One region of the Priestia sp. JNUCC 25 genome, then DNA from elsewhere that is predicted to be linked to it. Evidence: riboswitches for the same ligand, from Rfam matches in the RefSeq annotation. Region 1 holds a riboswitch; each other region holds the start of a gene.
What was found. A riboswitch is a leader RNA that binds a small molecule or an ion and turns the genes downstream of it on or off. The one in region 1 is predicted to bind thiamine pyrophosphate.
Positions count from the first base shown of each region.

Region 2: linked by a shared signal. The riboswitch ahead of JNUCC25_RS04560 (acetylornithine deacetylase) and the one ahead of thiM (hydroxyethylthiazole kinase) in region 1 are both predicted to bind thiamine pyrophosphate.
Region 3: linked by a shared signal. The riboswitch ahead of JNUCC25_RS02790 (thiamine phosphate synthase) and the one ahead of thiM (hydroxyethylthiazole kinase) in region 1 are both predicted to bind thiamine pyrophosphate.

Region 1 covers NZ_CM132211.1:2,162,604-2,168,660, reverse strand. Annotated here, with positions in the region: gene JNUCC25_RS11000 (hypothetical protein) at 1-133, shown strand, start outside; RNA gene ssrS (6S RNA) at 243-420, shown strand; gene JNUCC25_RS10990 (pyridoxamine 5'-phosphate oxidase family protein) at 569-997, shown strand; gene thiE (thiamine phosphate synthase) at 1,026-1,670, opposite strand; gene thiM (hydroxyethylthiazole kinase) at 1,684-2,490, opposite strand; TPP riboswitch at 2,566-2,674, opposite strand; gene JNUCC25_RS10975 (MFS transporter) at 2,867-4,084, opposite strand; gene JNUCC25_RS10970 (TetR/AcrR family transcriptional regulator) at 4,181-4,780, opposite strand; gene JNUCC25_RS10965 (GNAT family N-acetyltransferase) at 5,121-5,582, opposite strand; gene JNUCC25_RS10960 (hypothetical protein) at 5,756-6,057, shown strand, end outside.
Region 2 covers NZ_CM132211.1:869,256-875,312, reverse strand. Annotated here, with positions in the region: gene JNUCC25_RS04570 (ABC transporter ATP-binding protein) at 1-3, opposite strand, end outside; gene tenA (thiaminase II) at 1-667, opposite strand, end outside; gene JNUCC25_RS04560 (acetylornithine deacetylase) at 673-1,950, opposite strand; TPP riboswitch at 2,065-2,167, opposite strand; gene JNUCC25_RS04555 (MupG family TIM beta-alpha barrel fold protein) at 2,387-3,397, opposite strand; gene JNUCC25_RS04550 (PTS transporter subunit EIIC) at 3,394-4,755, opposite strand; gene JNUCC25_RS04545 (MurR/RpiR family transcriptional regulator) at 4,845-5,699, opposite strand; partial or broken gene murQ (N-acetylmuramic acid 6-phosphate etherase) at 5,712-6,057, opposite strand, start outside.
Region 3 covers NZ_CM132211.1:519,036-525,092, reverse strand. Annotated here, with positions in the region: gene JNUCC25_RS02805 (thiazole synthase) at 1-75, opposite strand, end outside; gene thiS (sulfur carrier protein ThiS) at 81-284, opposite strand; gene thiO (glycine oxidase ThiO) at 281-1,408, opposite strand; gene JNUCC25_RS02790 (thiamine phosphate synthase) at 1,392-2,015, opposite strand; TPP riboswitch at 2,137-2,238, opposite strand; gene JNUCC25_RS02785 (hypothetical protein) at 2,401-2,616, opposite strand; gene crcB (fluoride efflux transporter CrcB) at 2,664-3,053, opposite strand; gene JNUCC25_RS02775 (fluoride efflux transporter FluC) at 3,054-3,452, opposite strand; gene JNUCC25_RS02770 (amino acid ABC transporter substrate-binding protein) at 3,794-4,615, shown strand; gene JNUCC25_RS02765 (amino acid ABC transporter permease) at 4,599-5,303, shown strand; gene JNUCC25_RS02760 (amino acid ABC transporter ATP-binding protein) at 5,334-6,057, shown strand, end outside.

The DNA.
Region 1 (6,057 bases):
TTCTTACTCCGTTATGACAAAAGAAAGGATTGCATCCCGGCCTTACCTTCTTTTATGTTTCATTCCAGTTGCGGGCCCTTTTCTTATTTTGTTACGGCATAACCGCCAAGATGTTAGAGAAGAAAAACTTTAAATAAAAGTCTTGCGTTCCATTCATTATTCCGTTATAATCATTTCTTGTACGATGAAAGTTGATTAATTAGAAAACATTTATATATCGGCATCTTATTTACATTTGTTATACATACCTGCGCTGTGCGTATACTCATGTTGTCTTAAACCTTTGAGTGTTAAAAGGGAGCTCAAAATTTAGCTGCAGATAGCACGCCCTTCTTGGGACGCTAAACCCGGCTATGAGGGCACCCACCTAGTAGATCTGGGTATTTAAGACACTTAGGGTTACGGCAGTGCGGGCTTATTTTTTAGTTAGCTGTAGCTAGCTTTTTTTATTTTTCATTTTATTAGTTTACATAACTATTTTATTGTTAACTTATATTTTTTTTTAGACATGTATGTTTTATTTATCTTCGATTGAGGAACATAAAAAGTAATAAAGGAGATGGATAAAATGAATGAACAAAAAATTGCTAAAAAAGTAAACGAAGTATTAGAAGGAAATCGTGTAGGAACATTAGCCACAGTTGTAAACAACAAACCCCATTCTCGCTATATGACATTCTTTAGCGACGAAGAGGGTATCGCTCTTTACACACCAACAAATATCAATACACATAAGGCAGAAGAAATCGAAGCCAATCCGAACGTGCACGTACTATTGGGCTACAGCGGTGAAGGATATGGCGATCAATACTTAGAATTATCTGGTACAGCTGTTCTTCGTACTGGTGATCAATTAAAAGAGCGTATATGGAACGATCACATGAAAGAATGGTTTGACGGTCCAAATGACCCTGAGTATGTTGTTCTTGAAATTACGCCGAACGAAATTCGCTTCATGAATGAAGGCGAAGAAACTCCTCAAACTGTTCAGCTATAATAAAAAAAGCGCACAGTGTGCGCTTTTTTTATTTTCCTACCGCTTCTTTCAATTGAGCTGCTTTTTCTTTTGGAGACGCTGCTAAGCTAATCGCGGTAATAATAGAAACGCCATCTGCACCTGCTTCTACTACTTGTTTGGCATTTTCAGGCGTGATACCACCGATTCCTACAATTGGAAAGTCAATATTCTGGTTTCGCACTTCTTCAATTAATTTTGTACCTTGCACTGCTTTTGCGTCTTTTTTTGTAGAAGTAGGAAAAACAGGTCCCATTCCTACATAATCCGCCCCGTCTTTTATCGCTTGCTGCAGCTCTTGTACATTATGAACAGAGACGCCCACAATCCCTTTTCCTATTTTCTCTCGAACAATATGAGCTTTTTCATCTTCTTGTCCAATATGAACGCCATCTGCTTGTAAGCGGATCGCTAAGTCAAGATCATCATTCACAACAAAAGGAACGCTGTGCTGCTGACAAATTTGCTGAAGTTCCTTCGCCAGCTGATATTTCGCTTCTCCTGTTAAGGCACCTTCGCCTTTTTCACGAAATTGAAACACGGTAACGCCGCCTTCAATTGCTTCTTTCAACACTTCTTTCGGATCTTTTTTACAGTTATTGCTGCCCATTATAAAATAAACTTGCAGCAGCTTTTTGATTTCTTCGTTTGTCATTTTCCGGCTCCTTTTAACGTTGATGTACTCTTGCATATGATTCAATATCCTGCCCAGATAAAAGATGAAGTTGGTTTAACAGCTCAATTTGAAAGCTTCCCGGCCCTTCTTCACCTTTTTTCGCTGCGGCGATCTCACCTGCCACTCCGTAAAAACTTAAAGCAGCAACGCTTGCCTCGACATATTCTTTTTCTACAGCAGCGAAAGCTCCTATAATTGATGTCAGCAGACACCCAGTACCCGTCACTTTCGTAAATAACGGGTGACCGTTGTCTACTGTATACGTTGTGTTTCCATCCGTGATTACATCTTGTTTACCCGTGATAACAATCACTGTATCTAATTTGTTCGCTGCTTTCTCAGCAAGTTCAATGACGTCTCCTTGCCCTTCTAATGAATCAACGCCTTTAATGAGCCATGACTCGCCTACTACATTCGCAACTTCAGCAGCGTTACCACGAATAACTGCAATATTTAATTCTTCTACAAGCTGACGTGCTACTTCTGTACGAAACGGTGTCGCTCCGGCTCCTACAGGATCGAAAATAACCGGCACGCCATTTTCATTTGCTGATTTTCCTGCTATTCTCATCGCTTCTACTTCTTGAGCCGTCAGTGTACCCATATTTAAAACAAGCGCTCCGGCGATTCGTGCCATGTCAGCCACTTCTTCCTTCGCATAAGCCATAACAGGTGAAGCTCCTAGTGCAAGCAGTCCATTTGCAGTAAAATTGGTTACCACAACATTCGTAATATTATGAACAAGCGGACTTGTATCTCTTACTTTTTCTAATTGAGCTGAAATTTTACTAATATCCATATTCTCTCACTCTTTTCATTTAGTTTTAACACTGCAAAAAAAAGACAAAAAAGCACCTTGCATGCGCAAAGTGCTTTGGTATGTACTCACATTCCCTGCGCTGGCATTATCCAACAGGTTCAAATGGTCAACAGGCGTCCCTGTACTCTCAGCCTGCCCCGCGCAAGCTCCCATACTATTCTTGTTACGTTTAAAGTTTACTATTAACCTTTTTTATTTGCAACCATTTCACTGTTTTGCCGATAAAATAAAGCTTCTCTATAGGCTGAGTGGCGTTGTAAACCTTACACCTTTACTAAAAGAATAATCAAAAGACCTCCAGTAAGCTACTAGAGGTCTTCTATTCCCTAAGAATTCTATCATTTTTTCCTTATGGTTATTTCTCTTGAACCGCTTGATTTCTCACAGCTGTTTTTCTGTCCTTCCCTGCTCTTAAAGATAAAAGAAAACAAAGCAGCAGTACAAGTGCAGCTGATACGTACGGATAATTAATGTTTATATCAAAGAGAAAGCCTGCTACAACTGGTCCAATAATATTCCCAAGACTTGTATAAGCAGAATTTAGTCCGGCTACATACCCTTGGTCGTCTTGTGCCATCATCGACATTTGCGTGCTGATTGCCGGACGTAAAATATCTGTTGCTAAAAAGACGATGAATGTCACAACAATAATAAGCCAGTACGTGTGCACAAATAGCGTAAGTAAAATAAAAAGTCCCGTCATCATCAAGCAAAACGAAATCACTCTTTTTTCACCAAACTTATTTAAAATCCAGCCAAAAATCGTAACCTGCACTACAGCCCCCGCAATAGAGCCAAACGTAATAACAAACGCAATATCTTTTGGCGTAAAGCTAAATTTATGATCAACAAATAGTGAAAAAATCGTTTCATAATTGGATAATCCAAACGATGTCACAAAAACAATAATTAAACTTAGAAAATAAGGTTCTTTATAGGAATTCATAAGCTGCAGTAGCAGCCGATCTTCTTTTGGATTCTCATTGTTTGAAACAGCATGATTTTGTACAGGACGAGACTCTGGCAAAACAAAAAGCGTAATCACTGCAGCCAAGCCTCCTGCTACTGCGGCCATATAAAATGGTACACGCATGCCGTATTCAGCTAAAAAGCCTCCGATACCGGGCCCAATAATAAATCCTGTTGTAATCGCCGCCGTCACATAGCCCATTCCTTTAGCGCGTTCTTTAGCAGACGTCACGTCCGCTGTATAAGCCATAACAGCAGGCATAATAAGCGCGGCCCCGACCCCTCCTAACATTCTCGATACAAATAATAAAAGAGGTGTACTCACTGAACCAAAGAACCATTCAGATAAGGCAAAAACAATCATTCCCGCTACAATAATTTTCTTTCTCCCTAACGAATCTGATAACCGACCCGCTAAAGGTGAAAACAGAAATTGAGTTAGTGAAAACACCGCTACTAAAAGCCCCATCACGCTGCCGTTGATATGAAGCTCCGTCATATATGTTGGCATAATTGGAATAACGAGACCGATTCCTGTAAAAATAATAAAAATATTTAGCATGAGCAGCAAAATCGCCGCTCGATTTCTTAACAATAATGACATATAAACCTCCTGATTACAAAAATACTGAACGTTCGGTCTATAAAAATACAAAATAATGAGGGATTACTCATTACCGCAATAAGCATCCCCGATTATTTAAGAAGACCTTGCTATAATTCCGTTTAAAAATACATCGATTGCTGAATGGTAAAGCTGCAGGGCATTTTCCGTGTTCGTTTTTCGAGACATACGGCTCATTCCAACAAACAGCCCTTCTAAAATCACTGCAAGCTGTTCTGCATTTTTAGGAGAAAACTCTCCTTCATCAATGCCTTTTTGCAAAAGTTCCCGGTTAAACTCCACGTGTCGTTTCACCATCTCATCAATTCGCTCTTCGATGTCGCTGCCCTTTTCCTCGTTGTTAAAAAACTCATCGGCGGCTTTCGTAAGAGGATGATTTAAATCATCTAAAATAATTTGCTCCGCAATTCCAAAAAGCTTATCTCTTGTTGTATTGTAAAGAGACTCTCTTTCTTTCCAGTTTCGTTCCCACTCGAGATCCCATTCGTCTATTAAATAGAGAAAAAGCCCTTCTTTACTTTTAAAGTGATAATAAATATTCCCTTTACTGCTTCCCGTAGCCTCTACAATTTCCTCAATAGATGTAGCTTTATAGCCTTTTTGAGAAAACAATGCTTTAGCGGCATCTGCCACTTTTCTTTTGGTTTGTTCACTTTGAAGCTTTTTTTTATTCAAGCTATTTCCACCGCCCCGCACATTTATTATTTATACTGAACATTCGTTTTGTATTATCTGATACCTATACTACTTAGGAAAAACCTTTTTGTCTAGTAAGAAAACCTAGTTTATACCTTTTTATATGAATTATGACAAAACAAAAAACAAAGAGGTTGAGACATAACTAAATCAATTCAATCTAAAGACACACAAACGGGATAAATGATCAGGTATGAATCATTTGTTACACCGCTGTCGATTACCATGAAAAAATCCGAACGAGTTGGATTCTCCCTCAAGAATCTCGATTCCTCTTTCGGATTTTCCTTCAACTAAAATACTTTTGTCCCATCCTCTTTTAATCATTCAATTTCTTTGTCATAAATACACTGTATGGATCTTCTTTGTAGGTAGAAAACGGTTCGCACTCGTAAAATCCAAAACTGGCGTACAGCTTTCTAGCCGGTTCAAAAGCAGACGCGGATCCTGTTTCTAAGCTTAAGCGTCGGTACCCTCGTTTTTGTGCTTCGTTTATTATGTACTGCAGCAGCTCTTTAGCGATTCCTTTCCGCAAATGGGCGGTAGCTGTTCGCATCGATTTAATTTCTCCGTGATGCTCATCTAACTCTTTTAAAGCCCCGCACCCTGCTAGCTGACTGTCTTCCCACACGCTCCAAAACGTAATATCACGTTGCTTTAAGTTTTCAATATTTAGAGCATGAATACTTTCAGGGGGTGAATGTAAGTTCATTCCTTGAAGGTGAGAACTTACCAGTTCAATAACTTCATTGTTCATTAAGTGGTCTCTTTTTATTTTAATCATTTTCTCTTCCTTCCTGCTACTAAGGGGTGGTCAACTACAAACCGACTTATGAATAAATTCACTGTCGACCTTTAAAAATCCTTTTATACACTCCCTTCTTTTTCTCCAGTTATTAAAACCGACTTTGCCAAGCAGATGTTTCATACATTGTTAAACGGAGGTGAAATTCATTGAAGAAGGTTTTATTTTGTCTTATTCCTCTTTTGTTTTTATTATCCGCCTGCTTTAGTGATCCTGTTCAAGATGATTTAATCGACTATAACAATCAAGATTTAAAAAAAGCGGCTCAGCTTGAAAAAGAAGCGATTGACGCATACGATTCTGTTACAGGCGCTAACTACACAAGTGACGCAGTGATGTATGATACGATGACGAGTGAAGTCATTCCTACCTATCGTAAATTTGTTGACGAACTGGAAAACATCGATGTAGAAACCGACGATCTTCGAAAGATTCATGAAAGCTATATAAA
Region 2 (6,057 bases), 1.3 Mb from region 1:
CATAAATTGGCCACATCGCTTCGTTATAAGCCATATCCCAGAACATATACTCAAAACGCGTTGTGTTTAAGAAAATTTCTTCGAGCTTTTCTAACTCCGCTTCTGATTTGTCTTCAGTAAGTGAGTCAAATAAGTTGATACACCACGTCGCTAGTTCTCCAAATTCTTCTGAGCTGTACATTTCAATCCACTCACGATAAAACTCATTGTTAGCTCCAGGCTTTTCACTGAGTTCTTTTCCTATTTCCCAGTAGCTCCACATACAAGGCAAAAGAGCCGCCACTAATTCAGCCAATGTTCCGCTTTGACCAACGTGCAGCATATAGTGTGTGTATGCAAGCGTTGTAGGAGATGGCTGCGCTTTTTCTAATTCTTTTTCGCTGATTTCAAATTTCTTGGCATACTCACGGTGCAGGCTCATTTCTTCGTTTAATGTAGAATCTAAAAGTGCAGCAAATTTCCCCATCGTTTGAACATTGGTAGCTTTCATGGCTCCAATCGCAAATAATTTAGCATAATCAATTAGGTAAAGATAATCTTGAATCATATAAAAGCGAAACTTCTCCTTTTCAAGCGTTCCGTCTCCCATTCCCTGTACAAAGGGATGATTATGATTTTGGCGCCAAATCGGCTGCAGCTTTTCATATAATCGTTCACTAAATTTCATGATGATCACTCCTTATGCGTATGCAGCCACGTATAAATGAACTGCACCATCACTTTTGTATATTGAATAAGCTGATTGATATCTAATTGTTCGTTCACAGCATGTGCATTTGCTAAATTCCCAGGACCGTAAATAGCTGCTGGAATACCCGCATCAGCTAGCCAACCGCCATCTGTTACGCTAGTTGACACATCAATTGGAGGCTTTTCCCCTTCAATTTGTTCGTGAGTATGTGCAAGCAGCTGCACTCCTGCATGACCTTCATCAATTTCTAATGACGGAAAGATTTCTCCTCTGTCTTCAATCATTGATGTGCCTCCCCATTCAAAGGTTGGCAGATTATCTTTTAACCATGGATCTGCTTTTGCAATAGCTAAAATGTATTCTTCCACTTCTTTTGATACTTGGTCGTATGATTCATTAGGATAATAGTGAACGGTGATCCACAGCCTGCATTCATCTGCAATAAACGCAGCATGCCTTCCGCCTTCGATTACTGCTGGGTTAATCGTGTTTGTTCCTGGCAAAAATCCTGGATAGCTCTTTGTAACAGCCCAGTGGCGCTCCAATTCTTGTAGCCCTCCGATCACTTTTGCCATCTTTTCGATAGCGCTCGCAGCTAACAGCCCTCCTCCAGCATGAATCATGCTTCGGCGTGTACCGTCATGATAGGTTTTGCTGCTTTTTATCGTAATCCATCCTGTGATTACTCCGCCTTGACCTTGAATATGTAAATCACTCGTATCGGCTACAAGCGCAAAGTCAGCTGTATATCCTTTCTGACAGCATTGCAGCGTACCTGCTTCTCCCACTTCTTCTCCTACAACGGATTCAAAAATCAAGTCTCCCGGCAGTTCAATTCCTGCTTCCGTTAAAAGCTGCACTGCAAATAATGCTCCTGCCAAGCCGCCTTTCATATCAGCAACTCCGCGTCCGATTATCATATTGTCTTTTACCACAGCTTCAAACGGATTTGTCCCCCACTTTTCATTTTCTTGTACCTCAGCAACATCCATATGCCCGTTAATAATCAAGCTTTGATAGTCAGCTGATTTTTGTCCTTTTAACGTACCTACTACGATGGGATCGTTGGAATATAAGTCCCACATATCGATGGAAAAACCGCAGTTTTTAAGGAAATCCGCTACGTATAGCTGCGCTTCATGAGAATTTCGTGCAGGAGGCGCCGGCGTTTTATATGAAACAAGCGTTGTTAATAACTGGATTAGCTCCCCTTTGCGCTCCTCTACCTGTTTGACAAGCAAATCAATTGTTTCTTCCATGTATGACACCTTCCTTTATGCATAAAAAAACACTTCTTTCGCAGGAAAGAAGTGTTTTTGTTTATATACACAAAATTATTATAACGAGTTCGTAAGGAAATCCCATACAAAACATCCATTACAATACCTCTTTCCTACGCTAGTATTACCTAGTTCAGGTTATAAGGGTTAAGACTTCTCGTCTCTCTCAGCTTCGAAAGCACCCCTAGTGGTGTTGTATCTCTATGAAATTAAACTATTATCATATGTTTACCTTTAATAGTTTTATCATAGTAAAGCGGTTTATTCAATAGAAAGGTTCATGATTCAGCAATGAAAATAGTTTCCTTTTTAGTAAAATAAAAAGCACACACCTTTTTTAAGCAGTGTGTGCTCTTTACTTTTATAAGCTTACTAGTTAGCTATCGGCTTTTTTAAAAATACACGATTTTTCCATTTAGACAGTGACAAGCTCAAGTTTTCGCCCCGGTCTCACTAATGAAAGTAGCTCATGATCTTCCTCTATCACATACCCAATCACGTTAACATTAGTATTTGCAGGCAAATTCGTTTTAGCTATTTGAACCTCTCCTCTGTAGCGTCCGTAGCCATCATTGTCCATTGTAATTGCTCCGATTCTGCGTTCTACTGTACGAAATGGCGGCACTGGTTTTACAGATCGAGTATCAACCAACCGCAGAACGTCTCTTGATACATCCGGACGCACGCTGTACGTTCCCTCTATATGAAGTGAACGAATGCGCAGCGGAATAATGCGGTTTTCTTGATATCGAACTAAACGCTTTAATAAACTTGAACCGGCGTATGGATCTCCAATATAAACCTCCGTTACTCCGCATCCGTATAAATCTACTGCAGAGGTAAAAGGACATCTATTACGGTCTTTTTCTCTAGTAGGAAGACCTTGATAAACAGGGCCTCTTTTTTCGCCTTCTCCAGGAATATAAGCGCAGACTGGGATACGAAGTTCATTAAATAAATCTGTCTGCTGTTGAAAAAACGTTTCTTCAAGTCCTGTTTCAGGCCGCGGATAAAAATTATGCCATGCAAGCAGCTGATGATGATGAAGGCCTGCAGATAACAGCGATTCTATTTCTTGTTTGGATAACGTACTTGCATTAACAGCAATATAAAATTCATTCGCAAGCGAAAGAGTTTCTTTTACACTAAAGCCATCGTCTAGTCTAATACCCGATACGCCAAGTGAAGATAGCGTCATAAGGCTTTCAATACCTAAATGAACCGGCGTATGCTTGGATACGTCTGCATACACGCTTATTCCACAATCTCTAGCCACATGAAGCAATTCTTTTGCCCGTTCAGCCAAATCTCCTTTTTCTTCTGGAATGTGAAGCGAAGTGAATGCGCGTGTAACTCCGCATTCACTCGCTTCTATTAATCTTTTTTGGGCATCACTATCATTTAAATAAAACGAAATACCGATCATTCAAACTCCCTCGCCATTTCATCGTTAAATCCAAAGAAATAGGTACAAATAAACCCTGCTGCATAAGCAATAACTAATCCAAGTAAATAAAGAAGAATTTGATGCGCATGAACTAAAAACGTAAGCGGCAAACCGGATACCCCCACTGCTACAGTTGCAATATGGAAGTGCGCCTGAAACGCTCCTCCGATTCCGGCTCCAAGACAAGCGGTTAAAAATGGGCGCCCTAAAGGAAGTGTGACTCCAAAAATAAGCGGCTCTCCGATTCCCAGCAGACCTGAAGGAAGTGCCCCTCCAATTGCTCGCTTTAAACGTTTTTTCTTTGTTTTGATATAAATAGCAAAAGCTGCACCTACCTGACCGGCTCCGCCCATTGCTAGTATAGGAAGAAGCGGATCATCTCCAATTGAATTAATAAGCTCTAAATGAACAGGAGTAAGACCTTGATGCAGTCCTGTAATAACGAGCGGCAAAAACGTTGCTCCTAAAACAAAGCCTGCTACAACTCCTCCAACCTCTAGAACTCCTAAAAGACCTTTTGTGATTCCATCTGAAATTAAGCCTCCGATTGGCATGAATACTACATACGTAATAATGCCTGTAATTAACACCGTAACGGTTGGTGTAATAATAATATCCAGTGACTGAGGGACAAATTTACGTACTCGTTTTTCTACCACGGCCATAAAGATTGCTGCAAGCAACACGCCTATTAAGCCGCCACGCCCCGGCAAAAGAGCTTCACCAAAAAGTTTAATATCAGCTACGGCAGGATTAATGACTAAAATGCCTGCTAAGCCTCCTAGAGCCGGCGAACCACCAAATTCTTTTGCGGCATTAATACCTACTAAAATACCAAGATAGGCAAATAAACCGCTCCCGATAACGGTTAAAAGAATAGCAATCTGTGAATCTGCCGGAAGCCACTTCGCTTGAACAGCTGCTTTTGTCACTCCGGTGATAAGTCCGGATGCTACAAGAGCAGGTATTAACGGAATAAAAATACTCGCAATTCGGCGAAGCAAGAGCTTAAACGGAGTTGCATTTTTTTCTTTCAGCTCCGATTTCCGCTGAGCCGCACGATTTTCTAAATTAATACCGCCGGATTCATCAATTAACTTTCCAAATTCCTCTGTTACTTTGTTTACTTTTCCAGGACCAATAATGATTTGCAGCGTTTCTTCTTCAACTAATCCGAGCACGCCTTCAAGCTTTCGTATATCTGCTTTTTTTACAATTGAATCATCTTTTACAGTCACCCGCAGCCGAGTCATACAATGCGTATACGCTTCAATATTCGATGCTCCCCCAAGCATCTCCAAAATAACCTTTGCTAATTGATGATTATCTAAAGACATGTTAATCCCCCTTTGTATTTTCCTCTTAGATGGATACGGTACTGAGGAAACAGACCACAAAATCCCCTTTTTGTAATCGCTTTCTTTTTTTATTTCTTAGTTTTCAAAAACTGAATGGCATCTCTTGTTTTATCAATATACTCAATCGTCTGGTCATACTGCTGCGCTGCAATACTTAAAAATAACACATCAATCACATAAAGCTGGGCTAAACGAGACGATGTAGCCGCGCTTCGAAACGGCGCTTCTTGAGAACAAGACGTATACAAACAAATATCAGCTAAAGACGAAACGGTAGACTGTCCATACTTGGTTAAGCTAATCGTCTTTACTCCGCGATTTTTAGCTAAAGATAAGACGTTGCTTACTTCAGGAGTCTCCCCTGAAAAAGAAATACCCACAACTACATCGTCTTTACTTGCATTTGCGATGAGTGTAGCTGCTAGATGGCTATCTGCAAAAGCCGTAGCATTTTTATTAATTCGAAGAAATTTTTGCTGCGCATCTATAGCAATAATATGTGAAGCACCGATTCCAAAAAAATGAATATTTTTGGCTTCAATCAGTGCCAAAACAGCCCGCTCTGCTTCTTTATAATTCACAAGCTCGGCCGTATCACTTAGACTTTGAATGCTGTTGCTTGCCGTTTTTTTGACAATAGATTGAATCGTTTCATTTGTTTCAATATCGCGGTATCCTTGCTCCGTATCTCTAGCTAAATCTCCGGCTACTCTTACCTTTAATTCTTGAAACCCGCTAACCCCGATAGATTTACACAAACGAATAACAGCAGCACTGCTAGCATTCGCTAGTCTACCTAATTCCCCAGCCGTACTGTTTACCACAGTATGCGGATTATTTAAAATATATTCAGCAATTTTCCTCTCCGAATCAGGAAGCTTTGCCACCGTGTTTTTAATCATTGTTAATCCACCTGTTGACATCGTTTCTCTCCTTTATACGTAATGTTCAATCGCTTTTCTCACATAACCGCCCGCATCATTCAGTAACATCTTCGCAGTGTCGTAATTTTCATTTGTTTTGATCATAACCACTGCTGTTTTCACCTCATTATTTGCTTCTTCAAGCGTTTGATTTGCTTGTTCATAAGAAACACCTGTAATTTTACAAATAATACCTATCGCTCGTTCTTTAAGCTTTTTATTACTCACATGAACATCTATCATTAAGTTTTCATACGCTTTTCCTACTTTAATCATAGCCGCTGTAGAAATCATGTTGAGAATCATTTTATGAGCGCTTGCTGCTTTTAACCTTGTGGAACCTGTTAGCACTTCCGGA
Region 3 (6,057 bases), 1.6 Mb from region 1:
AGTCGTAAAGTCCGGAAATTTCCCTGTTCCTAATAGTAAACGTGAATTAAATGTATATTGTCCAATTTTTAACATACTCTTCATCCTCCTCCGACAAATGAAACAACTTCTAATATATCGCCATCTTTTAAGCATGCATCGCTATGTTCTTCTTTTTGCAAAATGTTCTTGTTTAGCTCAACAATTACCACTCGTTCATGCAGGTTCTGAGCCTGCAACAAGTGCTCGACCGTTTCAATTTCGTCTCCAAAAGTAACGGTCTTACCATTAATGATTAGATTCAATGAACTCCCTCCATTACTCTTGTTAGCTGAAATGATGTAAAAAATGAATGATTCGGCTTTTTCCCTAACAAAGCATCAGCCATAATTTTTCCAGTTGCAGCACTTAATAAAATACCGTTTCGGTAGTGGCCAAACGCCATGTGTAGATTCGCTATTTCAGGATGCTCTCCTAAATAAGGCCAGCCATCATTTGTTTGCGGACGAAGACCAGCCCATGCTTTTTCAAATGTGGCTTCTTTAATAGCCGGCAGAAGCGCAGAAGCTTTATTCAGCAAAAATTGAATACCTTGTGCAGAAACCGTCTTGGTAAAATCATGCTGTAGCTTAGTTGCCCCGATTACGATTCTTCCACCAGTCTTAGGCACTAAGTAAAAACCTTCATCTAAAAAAATCGTTTTAGAAAGCAGCGGCTTATGACTTTGAAGAGCAATACACTCCCCTTTTACGGGAAACACCTGACCTACATGTTCAGAAGAAATAAAGCGTTTAGCCCATGAGCCTGCTGCAATAACTACTTTTTCTCCATAAAAAGAGCCTTTGGACGTCTGTACACCTTTTACTGTTTCATTTTCCATAATAAGAGAATGAACGTCACAGTATTCGAATACATCTGCTCCGTGATACAAGGCTCCATGAGCAAGAGCTTGCGTTAACTTAGCCGGAGCTAGCTGGCCGTCTCCCGGTATTGTAATGGCTCCGTATATGTCTGGAGAGAGCCCGGGTTCTAACAAACGCGCTTCTTTTACATCGATCCATCTTACATGTTCATCCCACCGGTGGTGCTGAGCGGCTTTTTTCTTTAATACGTGTGCATCTTCTTCTGTTACAGCGACTTTTAATAAGCCTTTTTGAATGAGCTCTACATCGATGGCCGTTTTTTCTTTTAGTTCCTTCACCAGTTCAGGAAACATGCTTCTGCTCTTAATAGCAAGGTCTAAAAGAGGACCTTCTTCATCAATTTCAGCTTGAGCACCTAAAATACCAGCGGCTGCACTTGAAGCTTCACAACCAATTTGATTGCGTTCAAGAATAGCTACTGACGCTCCTTGTTTTGACAAATGATAAGCGATAGAAGAGCTGATTATACCTCCTCCGATTAACAGTACATCATAATGCTGCTTCATTTTCTCCACCTCCAGATGTCCATATATGAGAATATTGTTTAATCGCTTTGAGGGGATCTTGCGCAAGCATGACACCAGACATCACAGCTATACCGTGTGCTCCTGTTTGAAGCACCTCTTTGGCATTTACAGGTGTAATTCCTCCAATGGCAATAACAGGTATCTGCACAGCGTCTACTACTTCTTTTAGTGCTGCTATCCCTCGACTTTTTAATCCTTTTTTTGAATGTGTTGAATAAATATGTCCGTATAGAATGTAGTGAGCACCATCTTTTTCAGCTTCTAAAGCCTCTTCCACAGAGTGAACTGATTTTCCGACAATAAGAGAAGGAAATGCGTCTATAACAACCGAAACGTCTAAACTATGATAGGCAAGCTGTACGCCTTTTGCTTTTAAAGCATGCGCTACATCAACTCGGTCATTCAAAATAATTTTAGAGCGACAAAATGGCAGGCTTTCTAGTAAACATTGAATCTGCTTTGCCGTTTTCTCTTTTTCTCTAATATGAACGGCGCCCGCAAAAGGCGCGATAGCCGTTAAAATTTTTTGAAGCTCTTCGATTGGCTGCTTATCTGTTGTAATGACATGAAATTTAGGAATATCCACATGATCGAAACCTTTCTATTCAGAATAAAGAGAAATTTCAATCACCTCATCTTGTGTAGAGGGTTTTATTACATACAAAAAACCACTCTACAACGTAGAGTGGTTAGCATGCATCGTTATGTAAACATGATCACCACTTCCCTACGCTGGTCCAAACCAGATCAGGTTCAAAGGGTCCGAAATACATTCGTCTCAGCTTCAAAAAGCTCCCCTAGTGATTGCTATTTATTGATTTTGTTTTCGCACTTAAAATTATAACACAACTAGATGTAAATACAATATCTCTTTATGCTCTTACGGCTCTCTTCCTTTTATAGATGTATCTTTTAAGCTTCTTTAGTAAGTAAGAGGCCCGGCGCACCGCATCATTCTGCTTTTTATATGGTTAGTAATCGGTATAGTCGTCAAATTCTTCTTTGTCTTTTTCCTTTTTCCGATCCCATATAAACAGCAGGAGTAACATAATAAAAGTTAGAATATAAAAACCGTAAAAAATAAATGCCGCGACAACATTTATAAATAAAAATAAAAAACCGATGATCTGACCTGCAACAGCTACAATCAACAAAATGTATTTCCAAACTTCTGCTTTTCTATCCATTCTCTACTTCTCCGTCTTTTTGTTTTTCCCTACTAGAAACGTTCTCTTTACTTAAATAAAAACGTTCCTGCCAGTAAACCGACTGTAAATAAACCAACTGTTCCAAATGCTGAAATCCCCACATACGCCAACATTTTTCGATAAGACTTTTCTCGAATTAACTGTACGGTTTCCACACTGAACGTTGAAAAAGTGGTAAAGGCACCAAAAAACCCAATGCCAATCATTAAAAATATTGAATCATCATAAGCATGACTCGGAACCTTTCCATAATAACTACCGTAAAAAAGACCAAGGCCAAACGCACCGAACAAGTTTACAAACAGCATTGATACTGGAAAAGGAGGGTTTGAAACTATTTTTGTAACTTTTAAACCCAAAAGATAACGGCATATCCCTCCAGCTGCCCCGCCAAGTGCCAAGCTTACTATGCTCATTTACTTCACCTCATGTACTTTCACTAAATTTCCCCCTGCCGCTTCACCGCATAGATAGCCTGCTAAAGCAAGAAGGATTCCACCTACTAAAGAGACAATTACATAAATGGCTCCCCAAAATAAATGGTGCTGAGTGAGAGAAATGACGTCTCCTGCAAACGTTGAATACGTTGTAAAACCGCCGCACACGCCAACTCCTAGTCCAAGCTTTATCCATTCTTTTGGCTTTTTCCACCCAAAAAATCCTGTTAATAGGCCTAGTATGAAGCTTCCTAATAGGTTTTCAATTACCGTTCCTATTGGATAGCCCGTGTATAATAAGGAAAGATTCAGCAAATAACGTGCATATGTACCAGCGATAGCACCAAAGGCAATTGAGATTAAGTTTATGGCTTTCATCATATCGCTCCGTTTCATAAATTCTTCTTTAAGTGTACCATAAGGAATTTATTTCTACCTTAACATTTAACTATATGTTTATTGCACCAAAAGTCATGAAAAAATGAAAGAGAAAATCGTCGCATGAAACTTCCTTTTTACTCCTCAAACCTCCCTTAAAAATCCACTTAATCCAAATTTTAAAATCTTTCTGTATCTTTATGACAAACCGTGTATAGAAGGTATATTTCCCTTATTTTAAGTCACATTAATCGTATAAGTTTTTTTTGTTGACTTTTGCTGTGTTCTTGTTTAGTATCACAGAGTATCATTTCCTATCAGAATACTAGGGGGTTTAGAAAATGAAGAAATTTGCTGCACTTTTGTCGCTACTATTAGCTTTCACAGTTGTGCTTGCCGCATGCGGTTCTAGCTCAAAAAATGAAGCAAACAATGGAGACAATAAATCTTCACAAGGGGATTTATATAATAAAGTGAAAAAAGATGGTGTATTAACAATTGGAACTGAAGGTACATACCCTCCGTTCACTTTTCATGATGACAAACAAAAGCTAACTGGGTTTGATGTAGAGTTGGCTCAAGAAGTAGCTAAACGTCTTGGCGTAAAAGCTGAGTTCAAAGAAACACAGTGGGATGGCATGTTTGCCGGATTAGATGCTAAACGCTTTGACATGATTGCTAATGAAGTGGGTATTCGTGAAGATCGTCAAAAGAAATACGATTTCTCTGACCCATACATCCAGTCAGGCGCTGTATTAATTGTTCGTAAAGACGAAAAAGATATCAAATCATTTAAAGATTTAAAAGGAAAAAAATCAGCGCAGTCATTAACAAGTAACTATAAAGACATGGCTCAATCTTATGGTGCAAACATTACGAGTGCTGAAGGTTTTGCTCAAGCAGTAGAACTAATGAGCGCAAACCGTGTTGATGCTACAATCAACGATAAATTATCGTTCCTTGACTATAAGAAAAAGCACCCTAACGCACCTATCAAAATCGCGGATGAAAAATCCGATGGTGCTGCAAGCGGCTTTATGTTTAGAAAAGACAGCGGTAAGTTAGTGGATGAAGTAAACAAAGCATTGAAAGATATGAAAAAAGACGGAACATACGCAAAAATTTCTAAGAAATGGTTTGGCGAAGATGTTTCTCCTAAATAATATTTTTCCTGATGGAGAGCGATTGAATCAATTGATTTCAATCGCTCAATCATCTCTCCTACCAATGCTAAAGGGAGCTATTCAATATTCTATTCCACTAACATTAATCACGTTTGTACTCGGTATCATTTTAGCTGTCTTAACAGCCTTGGCTCGTTTATCATCTATAAAATTTTTAAATATAATTGCGCGCATCTATGTATCGATTATTCGAGGTACACCGCTGCTTGTGCAATTATTTATTATTTTCTACGGCTTACCCAATTTAGATATAACAATTGATCCATTTATCTCTGCTATTATTGGATTTTCATTAAGTGTAGGTGCGTATGCATCTGAAATTATTCGAGCAGCGATTCAATCTATTCCTAAAGGACAGTGGGAAGCTGGTTACTCACTTGGTATGACCTATTCCCAAGCGTTAAGACGGATTATTTTACCGCAAGCAGCACGTGTATCGATTCCGCCATTATCTAACTCTTTTATTAGCCTTATTAAAGATACGTCACTTGCATCGCTCATTCTTGTTTCTGAGATGTTCCGTAAAGCTCAAGAAATTGCTTCGACTAACTATGAATTTTTACTTCTTTATAGTGAGGCAGCGCTCTTGTACTGGATTATGTGCACAATCTTATCCATTATCCAAGGACGCATTGAAATAAGACTAGATCGTTACGTATCTAAATAACCGTTTCGAGTAGCTAAAGGAGTTTTTCATATGATTAATATCAAAAATTTGCATAAATCATTCGGTGATTTGCAAGTATTAAAAGGAATTGATTTAAAAGTTGAACAGGGCAAGGTAATTGTATTGATTGGTCCTTCTGGATCGGGTAAAACTACTTTTTTACGTTGCTTAAATCTTTTAGAAATCCCAACAGACGGCACGATTGAACTTGATAAAAAAAGCATGAATTTCACCAAACCTGTTCGTAAAAAAGACATTACTTCATTTCGAAGCCTAACAGGTATGGTCTTTCAAAACTATAACTTGTTTCCTCATAAAAGTGCGCTTGAAAATGTTATGGAAGGTCCTGTAATTGTAAAAGGCGTTTCTACTCAAGAAGCAGAAAAAAGAGGGAAAGAATTATTAACACGAGTTGGCTTAGAAGACAAGCTTGACTTTTATCCTTTCCAACTATCAGGCGGACAACAACAGCGTGTTGGCATCGCCAGAGCAATGGCGATGGACCCAAAAGTTATGCTGTTTGATGAGCCTACTTCAGCTCTTGATCCTGAGCTTGTAGGAGACGTTCTTCAAGCGATGAAAGACTTGGCAAAAGAAGGAATGACGATGGTGGTGGTAACTCACGAAATGCGCTTTGCCCGTGAAGTAGCGGATGAAGTTATTTTTATGGATCAAGGTGTCATTATGGAAAGAGGTACACCGGATCAAATATTTTCAAATCCTCAACAAGAGCGGACACGTCAATTCTTGAATA